4 regions of the Thauera sp. WH-1 genome follow, and region 4 is predicted to be linked to each of the others. Evidence: predicted binding sites of a transcription regulator. Region 4 holds the regulator's gene; each other region holds the start of a gene.
What was found. Region 4 encodes sigma-54, which starts transcription at its own class of promoters, with help from an activator protein. Its sites were predicted from a motif close to TGGCACGCTTNCTGCTNA; they were not measured.
Positions count from the first base shown of each region.

Region 1: ACMV5O_RS20920 (phenol hydroxylase subunit) is a predicted target of sigma-54. The motif match lies at 2,008-2,025, and genes of this name have one in related genera.
Region 2: ACMV5O_RS03380 (DUF2126 domain-containing protein) is a predicted target of sigma-54. The motif match lies at 2,641-2,658, and genes of this name have one in related genera.
Region 3: adh (aldehyde dehydrogenase) is a predicted target of sigma-54. The motif match lies at 1,417-1,434, and genes of this name have one in related genera.

Region 1 covers NZ_JBLQGP010000046.1:527-4,734, reverse strand. Annotated here, with positions in the region: gene ACMV5O_RS20935 (aromatic/alkene/methane monooxygenase hydroxylase/oxygenase subunit alpha) at 1-349, opposite strand, end outside; gene ACMV5O_RS20930 (MmoB/DmpM family protein) at 370-639, opposite strand; gene ACMV5O_RS20925 (aromatic/alkene monooxygenase hydroxylase subunit beta) at 653-1,648, opposite strand; gene ACMV5O_RS20920 (phenol hydroxylase subunit) at 1,679-1,951, opposite strand; gene ACMV5O_RS20915 (2Fe-2S iron-sulfur cluster binding domain-containing protein) at 2,244-2,573, opposite strand; gene ACMV5O_RS20910 (sigma 54-interacting transcriptional regulator) at 2,828-4,208, shown strand, end outside.
Region 2 covers NZ_JBLQGP010000002.1:240,752-244,959, reverse strand. Annotated here, with positions in the region: gene ACMV5O_RS03380 (DUF2126 domain-containing protein) at 1-2,602, opposite strand, end outside; gene ACMV5O_RS03375 (hypothetical protein) at 3,029-3,283, shown strand; gene ACMV5O_RS03370 (DUF4255 domain-containing protein) at 3,345-3,932, shown strand; gene ACMV5O_RS03365 (hypothetical protein) at 3,929-4,208, shown strand, end outside.
Region 3 covers NZ_JBLQGP010000008.1:102,585-106,792, reverse strand. Annotated here, with positions in the region: gene ACMV5O_RS10220 (porin) at 85-1,278, shown strand; gene adh (aldehyde dehydrogenase) at 1,488-3,008, shown strand; gene ACMV5O_RS10210 (DUF779 domain-containing protein) at 3,100-3,480, shown strand; gene ACMV5O_RS10205 (sigma-54-dependent Fis family transcriptional regulator) at 3,655-4,208, shown strand, end outside.
Region 4 covers NZ_JBLQGP010000004.1:66,807-71,014, reverse strand. Annotated here, with positions in the region: gene recA (recombinase RecA) at 1-470, shown strand, start outside; gene recX (recombination regulator RecX) at 490-939, shown strand; gene lptB (LPS export ABC transporter ATP-binding protein) at 926-1,648, shown strand; gene ACMV5O_RS05900 (RNA polymerase factor sigma-54) at 1,671-3,152, shown strand; gene hpf (ribosome hibernation-promoting factor, HPF/YfiA family) at 3,170-3,493, shown strand; gene ptsN (PTS IIA-like nitrogen regulatory protein PtsN) at 3,630-4,115, shown strand; gene hprK (HPr(Ser) kinase/phosphatase) at 4,084-4,208, shown strand, end outside.

The DNA of each region.
Region 1 (4,208 bases), on a different contig from region 4:
AGCCGCGGTGGGCGACGTACTCGAGCGGGCTGATGCCGCTGATGAAGAGCTTGACGGTGTTGATGTAGCGCGCGTCGGTGACGTTGAGGTGGCCGTTGTTCTGGGCGAAGGCGTCGATGATCGCGTACAGCTTGCGCTCCTTCTCGGCCTGGTACTTCCAGTAGGCGTCCATGGTCAGGCGGAAGGGGTCTTCCCACTTGTCCCAGTCGTGGATCTTGATCCCCTCGTAGGCGATGTAGGGGTAGATGTCTTCCATCTTCTGGTACGACGGGGTCCAGTCCAGACCGCGCGTCATCACGGCATAGCGCTCTTTCAGGCCGAGCTTCTTCTTGGCAACTTGCATATCCATTGTCTTGTCTCCTCGGGGTCTCAGGATTTCCAGAACAGGGTGATTTCGTCGTCGGTCTGATCGAGGTTGCCCGACATGGTGATCATGTTCACCTGCAGCTCCTGCAGATCGTAGTCGCGGCCGATGATCTCCTCGATCGTTTCGCGACGCACCACCAGCTTGCCGTCGGCATTGATCTTGACCATCGCCGGCTGCTCGTCGCATACCGCACCGGGGTTGTCCTGCAGGATCGCCTCGATGATGGGGCGGGTTTCTTCGTTGGTCTGCAACGCGAGAAATACGGTGGACATAGATGCTTTTCCCTCAGAGGGTCACGCCGGCCTTGGCCATGCGCGTGTTGAATTGCTGGACGACATCGGCCATGACTTCGTCGGTTCGGTTGCCAAGAGCGATGCGGGCGACGGGCAGCAGCACGGAGGCGGCGCGGTCGCGCCACTCGGTCAGCCACTGGGTCATGATCTGCTTGTTGTCCGCGGACTCGGCGGCGGCGATCTTCACCGTGGCGTCAGCCCACTTCCTGGTCTCGGCGAACCAGTCCGTCATGAACTGGGTCAGCATGGCGACCGGCGTGCCGCCCTGCGACGACAGCACGTCGTCGATGATCGTGTCGTACACCAGGGGGTACATCAGCCCATCGAGGACGACGTTCTGGACCACGAACAGTTCGACCGGATCCTTGATGACGAAGGAGTCCTCCACGTAGCGGCGCAGCCCTTGCCACGCATCGTCTTCCATCCACGCCCGCTTGGCCTCGTCGAGCGACTCGAGGTCCCCCAGGAGCAGACCGACGCGGGTGATGTACTGGGCGATGCCGAGCTGATCCATCGAGTGGTAGATGTGCGGCTGCGAGAAGCCGGTGCCGTAGCTGTAGGCGCAGATGCTCGCGTTGTTCATGTTCGAGCCCCAGGCTACATGGCGTAGCGGCAGCAGGAGCTTGAGCACGGTGTCGCGCACCGAATCCGGCAGCGTTGCCGCAAGGCCGCGGCTCTCGACGAAATCGAAGTTCGCCTCGGCAGTGTCCTGCTGCTTGGCGCGGGCCAGCGTGTAGGCGCCGTAATAGAACTGACGCGGATCCTTGAACGCATACCAGTCGGCCATCTTGATCGCGGTGCGCGAGGCATCGTAGATGTCGTGGGCGGGATCCCAGGTCGGGCGGTAATGGAAGTTCGCCGTCTGCTGCATGTCGAGCGTGCCTTCCTGGTAGCGCGAGGCGGGCTTGTCGGCACCGATACGGCGGGCGACGTTGTCGAAGGTGTGCCGCAGGGGCTTGATGGACACCGTACGCAAATCGATCTGCATGAATTCTCCTCCTTTTGATTGGATAGCGACTCAACGGAATCGCTGATGGGTTGCCTGATGAAGATTCCAGTTCCAGTCGGAACTCTCCGATTCGTCCGACTCGTCCGACTCGTCGCGCGGCTCGAGTTGAATCACCTTGTTTGCCTCGCAAAAGGCTTCGTACGCATCGGCCGGCAGCAGCATCTCGGCACACAAGTCGGGCTCGCCGATCGCAAACTCGAACTCGACGAAGCCATCGGGCCGCCGCTCGATCAGACGCACGTACTTCTTGCTGACGTCGATCGCAGGCTGTTCCTTGTCCATTCGCCCTTGTTCCTCCTGTTTGATCTGATCAGTGTTGGGGTGCTTCGGACAATGTCTAATCAACTTCCGTGCCAACTCACCGAATCTCCCACCACGACTGGCCTGTGCTCGAATTTCGAGATTTTGTCTGTCGAGACCGGAGCTTAATCTCTTCATCAAATGCTCAACGCAGAAGACCGCTTGATCATTTCATCAACTCTATTTATTGCCCTGCAGCAAAAAAGGGCCGGTACGCCTGTGCGCATCCGGCCCCTTTCGTCGACGAATCCAAGCCTCGGGCGAAACCTTTCCCTCAGCCACCGGGGCTCCCGGATGGGCCCTGCAAGGCCTTGATCATCTTGCCTTCGGCCTTCACCACGAGATCACTGTCGGCAAAGAGCCGACAGGCCAGCACCACCCCGTCCGCCTCCTCCGCCTCGCTCACGCAAGCCCGGCTCATCTTTCGCGTGTGGTACAGGCCCGCCGTCACCCTGACCTTGCACACTCCACAACCACCGCCACGACACCCCACGGGAATCCCCTTCCTGCCCAGGCACTCCATTGCCCTGAGAACGTTCTCCCGCGAGTCACACCGCACGATCTCACCACTGTCCTCGATTAATACTGCGAACTTTTCCGCCATCCCCTCTTCTCTCCTCTAACGCTGTCGTGCTTCATCGTGATCAATACAGGCACCGGCAGGGGCGCCACTCCGCTTGGATCAAGAAATGTGCCATTCCTTTATATATCTCGAGATTTTTATTATGATCGCGCTTTCGTGCAAGGTGTCCCCAAGAGTACGCGTCGGGTAAGCTTTGCTCGAGTACGGCGGTCAGGCGCACCGACGACAACGGCTCGCAATCGAACGAGCATGCATCAGGGACGAGGAGATCAGGCTTGAGTTCCATCCATTATCCGGAGAATGCCGACCTGCGCGGCCTTCTCAGATTTGCCCCGAAAGAAGGCCTGATCTGGCTTGGCGAACATCGGATGCTGCTCCTCCATGCGGGCGCCCTCTCCGAACTGCGCAAGGAACTCATCGACTCGGTCGGCCAGGAACAAGCACGCCGGATACTCACCCGGATGGGCTTCGCTTCAGGTATGCGGGACGCCGAACTCGCACGCAAGACGCGCGGCACCGCCGACCCTGCGGATGCATTCGTGGTCGGCCCACAGTTGCACATGCTCGAGGGTTGTGCCCGCGTGGAGCCGGTTCGACTCGAATTCGACACCCCCGGCGTCGCCTTCGATGCCGAATTCCTCTGGCACCACTCGTGGGAGGCCGAGGCTCACGTCCAGGCCTTTGGCGAGGTCGAGCACCCGGTGTGCTGGATGATGATCGGGTATGCCTCGGGCTACACGAGCGCCTTCATGAGCCGCTTCATCCTCTTTCGCGAGACAGAATGTGCCGCGACCGGCGCCGATCATTGCCGGATCGTCGGCAAGCCCGCCGAAGAGTGGCCGGACGCCGATCAGCTGCGCCCCTACTTCGAGGCCGACCATATCGTCGGCAGGCTCCTGGAGTTGCGCGAGGAGATCGAAGCGATGCGCCGCACCATCGCGTGCCCCAGGCGCACACCCGATCTCATCGGCAATTCGGCGGGCTTCGTGCACGCCTATGACCTGGTCGCGCGCGCCGCAGTGACCAATGTCTCGGTGCTGCTGCTGGGGGAGACGGGCGTTGGCAAGGAGCGTTTCGCTCGCACCCTGCACGAGATGAGCCCGCGCAAGGACAAGGCATTCATCGCAGTAAACTGCGCAGCGCTGCCCGACGAGCTCATCGAGTCCGAACTCTTTGGCGTGGAACGTGGAGCCTTCACCGGCGCGCATGCTTCCCGTGCCGGAAAATTCGAGCGTGCAGACGGCGGCACCCTGTTTCTTGACGAGGTGGGCGAGCTTCCCCTGTCCGCTCAGGCAAAGCTGCTGCGCGTCCTGCAGGAGGGCGAGATCGAGCGCCTCGGCGACGAACGGACACGCAAGGTGAATGTTCGCCTAGTCGCTGCGACCAACGTCGATCTGGTGAAGGCCGTCAACGCCGGAACTTTCCGGCGCGACCTGCTGTACCGGCTCAACGTCTACCCGGTGACGATACCGCCGCTACGCGAGCGTATCGGTGACATCCCCGCCCTCGTCGAGGCGATGATCAGGCGTTTCGAGACGCTGCACGGAAAGCGCCTGGCCGGCGTGAGCGACAAGGCGATGTATGCGCTCAAGGCACACTCCTGGCCCGGCAACGTGCGCGAGCTGGAAAACGTGCTCGAGCGCGGCGTCATCCTCG
Region 2 (4,208 bases), on a different contig from region 4:
GCAGCAGGCGGTCGATGAGCCAGGGCGGCACCTGCCTGCCCACCTCGGGAAACTGCTGGAAAGCGACCTCCAGCTCATGCACGGTGTCGTGGCGGGCCTCGTCCACCCGCGGCGCCTGCGAGGTCGGGCCGATGAACAGGCCCGAGAACAGGTAGGACAGACTGGGGTGGTTGTGCCAGTAGCTCACCAGGCTGCGCAGCAGGTCGGGCCGGCGCAGGAAGGGCGAATCGGCCGGCGTGGCGCCGCCGAGCACGAAGTGGTTGCCGCCGCCGGTGCCGGTGTGGCGGCCGTCGAGCATGAACTTCTCGGTCGACAGGCGCGACTGGTGGGCCTCCTCGTACAGCGTGGTGGTGCGCTCGACGAGCTCGTCCCAGCTCGCCGCCGGGTGCACGTTGACCTCGATCACGCCCGGGTCGGGGGTGATGCGGAAGCTCGCCAGGCGCGGATCGGAGGGCGGCTCGTAGCCCTCGAGCACCACCGGCAGGCTGAACTCGGCGGCGGTGTCCTCGATCGCGGTGACGACCTCGAGGTAGTCCTCCAGCGCCACCGTCGGCGGCATGAAGAGATACAGCAGGCCGCCACGCGGCTCGGCGCACAGCGCGCTGCGGGTGATCCAGGCGGCGGATTCGAAGGGCGCCGGACGGCGCGCAGGGTCGATGCGCTCGTCGCGGCTGGCGAGCGCCGCCTCGGCGGCGCCGGGCAGCGGCACCGCGTCCTCCCCCTGCACGCCATGGAAGCCGGCGTGCTCGGCGCGGCCAGGCGTCCACCCGCCACCGTGCGCCGCGAAGCCCAGCCCGCTGTCGGCGCCGATGGTCGCGCCCGCCGTCACGCCGGTCGGGCGCAGCTGCTGACGCAGCTCGGCATGGGCCGGCAGCGCGGGGAAAGCCTGGTTGAGGTCGGCGGCGTGGATCCACGGATAGTCGCCCTTGCCCGCCCACGGCTGGGAGTCCAGCGGCAGGCGGTAGCCGATCGGCGAATCGCCCGGGATCAGGTACAGGCGCTCGCTGCGCAGGAACCACGGCCCGCTCTGCCAGCGCGAGCCCTTGCCCGCAGCGCCGGCATGCTCGCGCACGATCGGCAGCACATGGCCGATGACCTGCTTCAGGCCCTGGTCGAAGATCTTGGCCAGGCGCGCGCGCTCGAGCGGATCGTCCACCCGCGAGTCGTGCGGATCGACGTTGGCCGGCAGCCGGCGCTCGCGCCACAGGTAGTACCAGGCATCCTCGAAGGCCGGCATCATCCACTGCGTGTCGACACCCAGGCGCTCGCCGACGCGGGCGAGGAAGCGCGCCGCCGTGGCCTCGTCCACCTTGGTGCCGGAGAGTTCGCGCGCGAACAGGTCCGGGTTGCGCCAGATCGGCTCGCCGTCGCGGCGCCAGTAGCAGTTCAGCGACCAACGCGGCAACTGCTCGCCGGGGTACCACTTGCCCTGGCCGAAGTGCAGCAGGCCCTGCGGCGCGTAGTGGTCCTTCAAGCGGAACATCAGGTTCTCGGCCAGCGTGCGCTTGCTCGGCTTGCTGCCATCGCGGTTGTGGGGGTCGAGCGCGTCGCTGTTCCAGGCCGCGCCGTCGCGGTCGTCGAGCGACACGAAGGTGGGCTCGCCGCCCTGGGTCAGGCGCACGTCATGCGCCGTCAGGTCGCCGTCGATGAGATGGCCCAGCGCCTCGATCGCCGCCCATTGTTCGTCGGTGTAGGGCTTGGTGACGCGCGGCGCCTCCCACACGCGCTCGACCTTCATGTGGTGCTCGAAGGCGCACTCGCAGTCGTCGGTGAAGCCGGTGATCGGCGCGGCGGACGAGGGCTCGGGGGTGCACGCCACCGGGATGTGGCCCTCGCCGGCAAACAGCCCCGAGGTCGGGTCAAGACCGACCCAGCCTGCGCCGGGCAGATAGACCTCGCACCAGGCGTGCAGGTCGGTGAAGTCGACCTCGGTGCCGGACGGGCCGTCGAGCGATTTCACGTCGGGCGTGAGCTGGATCAGGTAGCCGGACACGAAGCGCGCCGCCAGCCCGAGGTGGCGCAGCAGCTGCACCAGCAGCCAGGCCGAGTCGCGGCAGGAGCCGCTCGCCAGGGTCAGCGTCTCCTCGGGGGTCTGCACGCCGGGCTCGAGGCGCACCAGGTAGCGGATGTCCTGCTGCAGGCGCTGGTTGAGCCCGACCAGGAAATCGACGCTGGCCGTCGGCTCGCGCGGAATGGATTCGAGGTAGTCGAGGAACTTCGGCCCCAGCGCCGCGGCCGGCGCCTTCAGGCGGTAGGGCGCCAGCTCCACGCTCAGGGCCTCGTCGTAGGCGAAGGGGATCTTCTCCGCCGCTGGCTCGAGGAAGAAGTCGAAGGGGTTGATGACCGACATCTCGGCCACCAGGTCGACCTCGATCCGCAGCTCGGTGGCCTTCTCGGGGAAGACCAGGCGCGCGAGGTAGTTCGACTGCGGGTCCTGCTGCCAGTTGATGAAGTGGTCGGCCGGCTCGACCTTCAGCGAATAGGCGTGGATGGGCGTGCGGCAATGCGGCGCCGGGCGCAGGCGCACGACCTGGGGCGACAGCGTCACCGGGCGGTCGTAGCGGTAATGGGTGACGTGGTTCAGCTTGACGTGGATGGACACAGGGGCCTCGCGAAGGGCAGGGATGCTGGTCAATTCCGACAGCAAGAATCATGCAATGTCCCGCGTCGGCGTCATCGCAGTGCATTGGCCCGGACAACGCCCTTCGAATGCGCAGCGCGCGCACCACGGCTGCTCGCGAGCGCACCAGATTGGTGCCCGGCCTGCGCAAGGCATGTACCGGGTCAAAGCCGACCCACGGCGCGGACGCGGTCAAGGCACGCCGATCGACCGACTGACGGCGCTTTCGCCCATGGCACGGGCGCGGACCTGGGTCGGGAACGACCCGCTCGACCCCCCGGGCGCCGCTCGACAGTCAGCGTAGATTTCAATCAATCCCTTGTTTTAATTTAGTTTTTCATGAGAAACGGAGTCGTGGCACGCGTTTCGCATAGGTGTCGCCGAAGTCCGGTTCGGGAGTCCGCCGCCATGCAGGATCGCCACCTCGAGGAGCTCATGGAGGCCATCGAAGCCTACCTGGCGTGCCACCCCGAGGCGGTCGACAGCGAGGAAGGCATCGCGCGCTGGTGGCTGCGCAGCCGGGGCGTGGAGGCAACGGCAGACGAAGTCCACGCTGCCCTGCAGCAGCTGATCGCCTTTCGCGCCGTGCGCGTCACCCACACCCCGGACGGGCGCCGGGTCTTTGGCGCGGCAGCACGGCCGGACCCCGACCGGCCGCACTGAGGGACGGAACTGAGCGAAGCAGGCAGCACAGACAGACCGACTGACAAGCGCAAGGCGAACGATGGCAAACGTTTTCGGCGTGCATTCGGTGGGAAGTTCGATCGTGACCTTCCTGCGCAACACCTACCCCGGCCCCGGGGCGGAGCGCGCGCTGCCGGCCTGCGACTTCGAGCTGGTGAGCGCCGGACAGCTCGCCGGCGACATCGAGGAGGGCAACCGCATCACGCTGTTCCTGTACCGCATCGCGGTCAACGAGCACCGCCGCCAGAGCCCGCGCATGCGCGAGGGCGACGCCGGCGCCGGCCCGCTCGCCCTCGACCTGCACTACCTGATGAGCGCCTGGGGCATGAGTGCCGAGGAGGAGCAGGTGTCGATGACCTGGGCGCTGCGCCAGCTGCACCAGTACCCGGTGCTCGATGCCTCCTCGCTGACCCCGGACGCCGGCTGGGACGGCGAGGAAGTCATCCAGATCGTGCCCTCCGAGCTGCCCACCGAAGACCTGATGCGCATCTGGGACGCCCTCGCCCCGGCCTATCGCCTGTCGGTGTCCTGGGTCGCGCGCCTGGTGCGCATCGACCCCGACACCGACGACGCCAGCTACCGCCGCGTCGTCGCCGCGCGCTTCGCCTATGGCCGGGAGGCCTCATGAGCACGCCGGCACCCCACGCCCCCGAGCTGTTTGAGCTCGAGCGCTTCGAGTGGCGGGTGCTGGCCGCGCTGCGCCCGATCGACGCCACCACCGGCGCCATCATCGAGGCGCCCCTGCGGCTCCAGGGCGAGGGCGCGCGCATCGTGCGCAACCGCAGCGGCTTTCATGTGGTGCATGAATGGACGCGGCTCGCCGCCCACGCCACCGAGTTCCTGCAGCCGCCGGCCAGCCCGGCGATCGGCAGCGAGACCCTCATGATCCGTATCGACGACCCGA
Region 3 (4,208 bases), on a different contig from region 4:
GATTGCACAAGGCCGCCCCAGGCCGGCGCTTCGCCCCGGCTCTGACGTGCAAACGACAAGACGACCATCCACGAGGAGGAAACAATGGATAACACGACGATGCGAAAGGGATCCCGGGCAGCGCAGGGCAGGCGGCTCGGCCTGCTGGCCGGGGCGCTGATGGCGCTCGGCATGGGGCCGGCCCATGCGGTGAGCTTCACGCAGGGGGATGCCACGCTCGACATCAACGGCACCATCAACGGCTTCTACTCCCACCGCAGCGCGGAATCGGGCGGGGTCAAGACCAACAACTCGGCGCTCACCAACGGCCTACTGCCGGGCTGGATCAACTTCGTGTTCACCACCAAGGTCGACGGCCTCGACATCAAGGCCCATGTCGGCTTCGCCCCCGGCATCAACGACAAGTCCGACGTCGTCGGCCTGCCCAGCGATCCGGGCTGCGGGGGCGCCACCGGCTGTGACAGCCCCTTCACCCAGATCGACACCCGCAACCTGTACTTCCAGTTCGGCAACACCGACTGGGGCACGGTCAAGTTCGGCCGTGACATCGGCCTGTTCGGGCAGAAGATCATCCTGTCCGACATGACGCTGCTCGGCCTCGGCGGCAACAGCTACGCCTCCACCCCCTTCAACACCACCTTCGGCATGATCGGCCACGGCTACATGTACACCGGCTTCCAGCCGCAGATCACCTACACCACGCCGACGATGGGCGGCCTGTCGGCCTCGTTCGGGATCTTCGACCCGAACAAGTTCGCCGGCGACGAGACCAAGGATCCCGGCTTCCAGGCCATGGCCAACTACGACTGGGAGGCCGGCACGGCCAAGGGTTCGCTGTGGGCGGGGGCGATCCACCAGCGCACCAGCGGCGCCGGCAGCTTCAACGCCGGTGGTTTCGAGCTTGGCGCCAAGATCGGCATCGGCGCCTTCGAGGCGGTGGCCTACGGCTTCGACGCCAGCGGGCTGGGTCTGTCCACGGTGGGCGCGTTGTTCTTCTCGCCCTTTGCCAAGAACGATGGCAGGGGTTACTTCCTGCAGGGCACCTATACCGTGGGCAAGACCAAGTTCGGTCTCAACTTCGGCGAGAACCGTGACCGCGGCGGCCTGCTGACCGATACCAACACCTTCCGCTCGGCCACCGTCGGCGTCTATCACAGCCTGAACAAGTACATCACCCTGGTCGGCGAATACAACCAGGAGAAGGGCGAGGGCGCCGACCTGTTCCCGGGCGACCTGAAGACGCGGACGATTTCCGTCGGCGGCATCCTGTTCTTCTGAGGCCGTGCCCGGGTTGCTCCATAAATGCCGGATAAATGGAGCAGGTGGAGCAACCCGGGCAATGCTCCAGCCGCTTTTCTGAACGAACATGAGCTCAAGGGACCACGCAAGTGACTGAACTGCAAGAGATCGAGTTGCTGGCACGGGCCCTGCTGAATGAATCGCGTGGCAACCTGCCCGCACACCGTAAAGATCGAGGAGACGACACCATGCTGTACGCACTGCCCGGCCAGACCGATGCCAAGGTCCAGTTCAAGACCCGCTACGACAACTTCATCGGCGGCCAGTGGGTGGCCCCGGTCAAGGGCCAGTATTTCGACGTGGTCACGCCGATCACCGGCCAGAAGTACACCCAGGCCGCACGCTCCACCGCCGAGGACATCGAGCTCGCGCTGGACGCCGCGCACGCCGCCTTCCCGAAGTGGGGCAAGGCCGACGCCACCACCCGCTCGAACGTCCTGCTCAAGATCGCCGACCGCCTGGAGGCCAACCTCGAGCTGCTCGCCTACGCCGAGACCGTCGATAACGGCAAGCCGATCCGCGAGACGCTCAACGCCGACATCCCGCTCGCCGTCGACCATTTCCGCTACTTCGCCGGCTGCCTGCGCGCGCAGGAAGGCGGCATCTCGGAGATCGACGAAAACACCATGGCCTACCACATCCACGAGCCGCTGGGCGTGGTCGGCCAGATCATCCCGTGGAACTTCCCGATCCTGATGGCGGCGTGGAAGCTGGCGCCGGCGCTGGGCGCGGGCAACTGCGTGGTGCTCAAGCCCGCCGAGTCCACTCCGATCTCGATCCTGGTGCTGATGGAGCTGATCGCCGACCTGCTGCCGCCGGGCGTGCTCAACATCGTCAATGGCTATGGCCGCGAGGCCGGCATGCCGCTCGCCACCAGCAAGCGTATCGCCAAGATCGCCTTCACCGGCTCGACCTCCACCGGCCGCGTCATCGCCCAGGCCGCCGCCAACAACCTGATCCCTGCCACACTCGAGCTGGGCGGCAAGTCGCCCAACATCTTCTTCGCCGACGTCATGGACAAGGACGACGCCTTCCTCGACAAGGCGATCGAGGGCCTGGTGCTGTTCGCCTTCAACCAGGGCGAGGTGTGCACCTGCCCGAGCCGCGCGCTGATCCAGGAGTCCATCTACGACCGCTTCATCGAGCGTGCGGTCAAGCGCGTTGCCGCCATCAAGCAGGGCAGCCCGCTCGACACCGACACCATGATGGGTGCGCAGGCCTCTTCTGAACAGATGAGCAAGATCCAGTCCTATCTGCAGCTCGGCAAGGACGAGGGCGCCCAGGTGCTGATCGGCGGCGCGCGCGCCCAGCTCGACGGCGACCTGGCCGACGGCTACTACATCCAGCCGACGCTGTTCAAGGGCCACAACAAGATGCGCATCTTCCAGGAGGAGATCTTCGGGCCGGTGCTCGCGGTGACCACCTTCAAGGACGAGGCCGAGGCCTTGTCGATCGCCAACGACACCTTGTACGGCCTGGGCGCCGGCGTGTGGAGCCGCAACGGCAACGTCGCCTACCGCATGGGTCGCGCCATCCAGGCAGGGCGCGTGTGGACCAACTGCTACCACGCCTACCCGGCGCACGCGGCCTTCGGCGGCTACAAGGAGTCGGGCATCGGTCGCGAGACGCACAAGGTCATGCTCGACCACTACCAGCAGACCAAGAACCTGCTGGTGAGCTACAGCGAGAACAAGCTCGGCTTCTTCTGATCGGCACCCTGTTTCTCCCTCTGCCCGTAGTCGGGTAACTTGCCGGGGGCGGGCGACCGCCCCCGTTTTTTTCGATCTGGAGGCACGCGACATGGTCGAACGCGTCATCGCCACCCCCGCGACGCTCGCGCTGATCGCGCAACTCAAGGCCGAGTATGGTCCGGACCTGATGTTCCACCAGTCCGGCGGCTGCTGCGACAACAGCGCCGCCAACTGCTACCTGCCCACGGATCTGACCATCGGCCCCCACGACGTGCACCTCGGCGACATTGGCGGCGTGCCCTTCTACATCAGCGCCTCGCAGTACGAATACTGGAAGCACACGCAGCTGATCATCGACGTGGTCGACGGCCACGGCGGCACCTTTTCGCTCGAGGGCAACACCGGCAAGGCCTTCCATACCCGGTCCCGGCTGTTCACCGACGACGAGTTCGCCGACATCGAAGCGGAGGATCGCAGGCTCGGGCGGTGACGCCAGCTTGGCGAACAGGATAGGTAGTGGATGCGGGCACCATTCTTGCTTTGAATGTCTCCTGAAGCCGGATGCGCCAGGGTGGCGCAACTTGGCGCCGAGGATCATCGATGGGGCGGGCGGCGGGCGTGATGCGCGCGCCGCCAGTGCCCGTCGGCATGGGGAGACAGGAAGATGGGGCAGATTCACGCGCGTGCCACGCAAGGTGGTGAGCTCGAGTCCTTGCGGCGGCGATACCTGGAGCGCGGCGACGTACCCGAGGGTGGGCTTTCGGCTCCGGTGCTGCGTTCCTGGGAGCGCTGCCAGCGCCTCGGCCTGGAGGTTGGCGAACGCGGCCGGCCCGCCAACACGACGCGTGCCGACCTGATGCTCGCGCGTGAGCGCAACGCCGCCCTGCTCAACCACGCGGGCGGCGTGATGGAGCACCTGTACGAACAGATCCGCGCCTCGGGCAGCATGGTGCTGCTTGCCGACGCGAGCGGACTGATCCTGCACGGTGTCGGCGACCCGTCCTTCGTTGACCGTGCGAGCCGGGTCGCCCTGCAGCCGGGGGCGAGCTGGAGCGAATGCCAGCGCGGCACCAATGCCATCGGCGCCACCCTGATCGAACGCGCACCGGTCGAGATCTTCGGCGCCGAGCATTACCTCGAATGCAACGGTGTGCTCACCTGCAGCGCGGCGCCCATCTTCGATACGAAAGGCGTCTTGCTGGGCGCGCTCGACATCTC
Region 4 (4,208 bases):
TCATCTTCATCAACCAGATCCGCATGAAGATCGGCGTCATGTTCGGCAGCCCCGAAACCACCACTGGTGGCAACGCGCTCAAGTTCTACGCCTCGGTGCGCATGGACATCCGCCGCACCGGCACGATCAAGAAGGGCGACGAGGTGGTCGGCTCCGAGACCCGTGTCAAGGTGGTCAAGAACAAGGTGTCGCCGCCGTTCAAGGAAGCGCACTTCGACATCCTCTATGGCGAGGGCATTTCGCGCGAGGGCGAGATCATCGACCTCGGCGTGACGCACAAGATCGTCGACAAGTCCGGCGCCTGGTACGCCTACCAGGGCGACAAGATCGGCCAGGGCAAGGACAACTCGCGCGAGTTCCTGCGCAACAACCCGGCGCTGGCGCGTGAGATCGAGAACAAGGTGCGCGCCGCGGTCGGCCTGCCCGCAATGGCGGTGACGACCACCGCAGCGGCAGCCGCCGAGGCCTGAGCGGGGCCAAGGTACGGCCATGGGCGTCCCCAGCCTGCGCGAGCGCGCGCTCCGTCACCTGGCGCGGCGCGACCACTCGCGCGCCGAACTGGCGCGCAAGCTCGCCACCCACGGCGAGGCGGACGAGATCGACGCCGTGATTGCGCGCATGGGCGAGCTCGGCCTGCAGTCCGACAGCCGCTACGCCGAGGCCTTCGTGCGCGGCAAGGCGGCCCGTTTCGGCGCCGGCCGGCTGCGCAGTGAGCTGGCGCGGCGCGGCATCGAGCGTGACCTGATCGAGCAGGCGATCGAGAACGAATGCGTAGAATCGGAACTGGAACGCGCACGCCAGGTGCTGCGCAGCCGCTTCAGCTCCGCGCCGGCCGACCCGCGCGAATGGGCGCGCCAGGCGCGCTTCCTGCAAACCCGCGGCTTCGCCCCCGAACTGATCCGCAAGCTGCTGAAAGAGCCCTTCGATGAGTCTGCTTAAGGTCGCCGGCCTGCAAAAGCGCTACAAGTCGCGCACCGTGGTGCACGATGTCGGCTTCGAGGTCGACCCGGGCCAGGTGGTCGGCCTGCTCGGCCCCAATGGCGCGGGCAAGACCACCTGTTTCTACATGATCGTCGGCCTGGTGCGTGCCGACGGCGGTCAGATCACGCTCGACGGCACCGATCTCACCCACCTGCCCATCCACGCCCGCGCCCGCCTCGGCCTGTCCTACCTGCCGCAGGAGATGAGCGTGTTCCGCAAGCTCAGCGTGGCCGAGAACATCCGCGCCGTGCTCGAGCTGCGGGGGCTGGAGACGCGACAGATCAACGCCCGCCTGGACGAGCTGCTGCTCGAGCTGGGCATCAACCACCTGCGCAACAACACCGCGGTGTCGCTGTCCGGCGGCGAGCGCCGGCGCTGCGAGATCGCCCGCGCACTGGCGACCGACCCGCGCCTGATCCTGCTCGACGAGCCCTTCGCCGGCGTCGACCCGATCGCGGTCATCGACATCCAGAAGATCATCCGCTTCCTCAAGGAGCGCGGCATCGGCGTGCTGATCACTGACCACAACGTGCGCGAGACCCTGGGGATCTGCGACCGCGCCTACATCATCAGCGAAGGCCGGGTACTGGCCAGCGGCAAGCCGACCGAGATCATCGACAACGAGCGCGTGCGCCAGGTCTACCTCGGCGAGCATTTCCGCCTGTGAGTGCGCACCCACACCGACCACGATGAAACCCAGCCTCCAGCTCAAGCTCTCCCAGCACCTCACGCTGACGCCGCAACTGCAGCAGTCGATCAAGCTGCTGCAGCTGTCGACCATCGAGCTCAACCAGGAGATCGAGCGCTTCCTGCTCGAGAACCCGATGCTCGAACGCGCCGACAGCGATGGGGTGGAGTTCATGCCCCCTGCCGCGCCGGGCAGCCCGCCCGAGCACGAACTGCAGCAACAGCAGCGCCAGGACGAGGCGCGCGAGGCGGCGCCCGACAGCGCCGGCGCCGAGGCCGGCGAACACAGGGAAGGCGGCGAAGGCAGCAGCGAGGACGAGGGCATCGACTGGTCGAACGTGGGCAGCGGCGCCTCGAGCCGCGGCGAGGACGATGACGACGTCGATTACCAGGACCTGCAGGCGGCCGGCGTGTCGTTGCGCGAGCACCTCGACCAGCAGGTCTCGCTGTCGCCGCTGTCGGATCGCGACCGCGCCCTGGTGCGCCTGGTGATCGAGGCGCTCGACGACGACGGCTATCTGCACCAGCCGCTCGAGGAATTGCTCGAGCTGCTGCCCGAGGAGTCCGAGGTCGAGCTCGACGAACTCAGCATCGCCCTGCGCCATGTGCAGAACCTCGAGCCGGCCGGGATCGGCGCGCGCAGCCCGCAGGAATGCCTGTCGCTGCAGTTGCGCACGCTGCCCGCGACCGACACCCGCGCGCTCGCGCTCGAGATCGTCGACAAGCATCTCGAGCTCCTCGCCGAGCGCAACTTCGTCAAGCTCAAGAAACTCACCGGCTGCGACGACGACGCCCTGCGCGCCGCCCACGCCCTGATCTGCAGCCTCGACCCGCACCCGGGGTCGCGCTACTCGAGCGCGGAGACGCGCTACGTGCTGCCCGACGTCGTCGTGCGCAAGCTGCGCGGTCGCTGGACCGTCACCCTCAATCAGGAGGCGATGCCGCGCCTGCGCATCAACCGCCTGTATGCCAGCCTGCTGCAGCAGAACCGCGGCCAGGGGGGTGGGCTCAGCGGCCAGTTGCAGGAGGCACGCTGGCTGATCAAGAACGTCCAGCAGCGCTTCGACACCATCCTGCGGGTGTCTCAGGCCATCGTTGACCAGCAGCGGCAGTTCTTCGATCATGGGGAGGTGGCGATGCGGCCACTCACTCTCCGGGAGATCGCAGACCAGCTCGAGCTGCACGAATCCACCGTATCGCGCGTCACCACGCAAAAATACATGGCGAGCCCGCGCGGTGTATTCGAACTCAAGTATTTCTTCGGCAGTCACGTCGCCACCGATACCGGCGGAGCGGCATCCTCGACGGCGATTCGAGCGCTGATTCGCCAGCTGGTGGATGCAGAAGACAGCAAGAAGCCGCTGTCCGACGCCAAGATTGCAGAAGTTCTGGGCCAGCAGGGTATCGTGGTCGCACGGCGCACGATCGCCAAGTACCGTGAATCCCTCAATATCCCGCCGGTCAGTCTGCGCAAATCCATCTGACAACAACAGGAGTTAACATGAATCTCAACATCACCGGGCGCCATGTCGAAGTCACCCCGGCCATTCGCGACTACGTGACTTCCAAGCTCGATCGCGTCATCCGTCACTTCGACAACGTCACCAGTGTCGCGGTGATCCTCTCGGTCGAGAAGCTCAAGCAGAATGCGGAAGTCACGCTGCACGTGCGCGGCAAGGACATCTTCGTCGAGAGCGACGACGCCGACCTGTATGCCGCCATCGACGCGATGGCCGACAAGCTCGACCGGCAGGTTCAGAAGTACAAGCAGAAGCAGGCCGACCACAACCACGAAACGATCAAGCACCAGGCACCCGAAGTCTGACGCCTTCGTTACCGCCCCGTGTCCGGGGTGTGGTTATAATGCGCGCGTTTTCACGACGCGAGCCCCACTCGCCCCGGACCGTCCAAACGCAGCACCTGACCTAGGCGGTTCAGCTATTGCGCAAGCCTTCCAGCGAATGAGCCTGATATCTCAACTCCTGCCACTTTCCAACGTGGTGGTCGACCTCGACGCCAGCAGCAAGAAGCGCGTCTTCGAGCAGGCGGGCCTGTTGTTCGAGAACAACCAGGGCATCGGTCGCAGCACCGTGTTCGACAGCCTGTTCACCCGCGAACGACTCGGCTCGACCGGGCTTGGTCAAGGCATCGCGATTCCGCACGGCCGCATCAAGGGCCTGAAGGACGCCGCCGGCGCCTTCCTGCGCCTGGCCACACCGGTGCAGTTCGACGCCCCGGACGGGCGTCCGGTGAACATGCTGTTCGTCCTGCTCGTTCCCGAGCAGGCGAACGAAACCCACCTGCAGCTGCTGTCCGAGCTCGCGCAGATGTTCAGCGATCGTGATTTCCGCGAAGCCTTGCTCGACGCACCGGACGCGGCCCACATCCATCAGATGTTCATGAACTGGGGCGCCGATGCGGCAGACCAGCGTCGCGCGGCTGTATGAGGCGTACCGCGACAGCCTGAAGCTGTGCCACCTCAGCGGGCGCCTTGACGCGCGCATCGCGGTGGCCGAAGAACGCATCTGGCCCGCCGATCT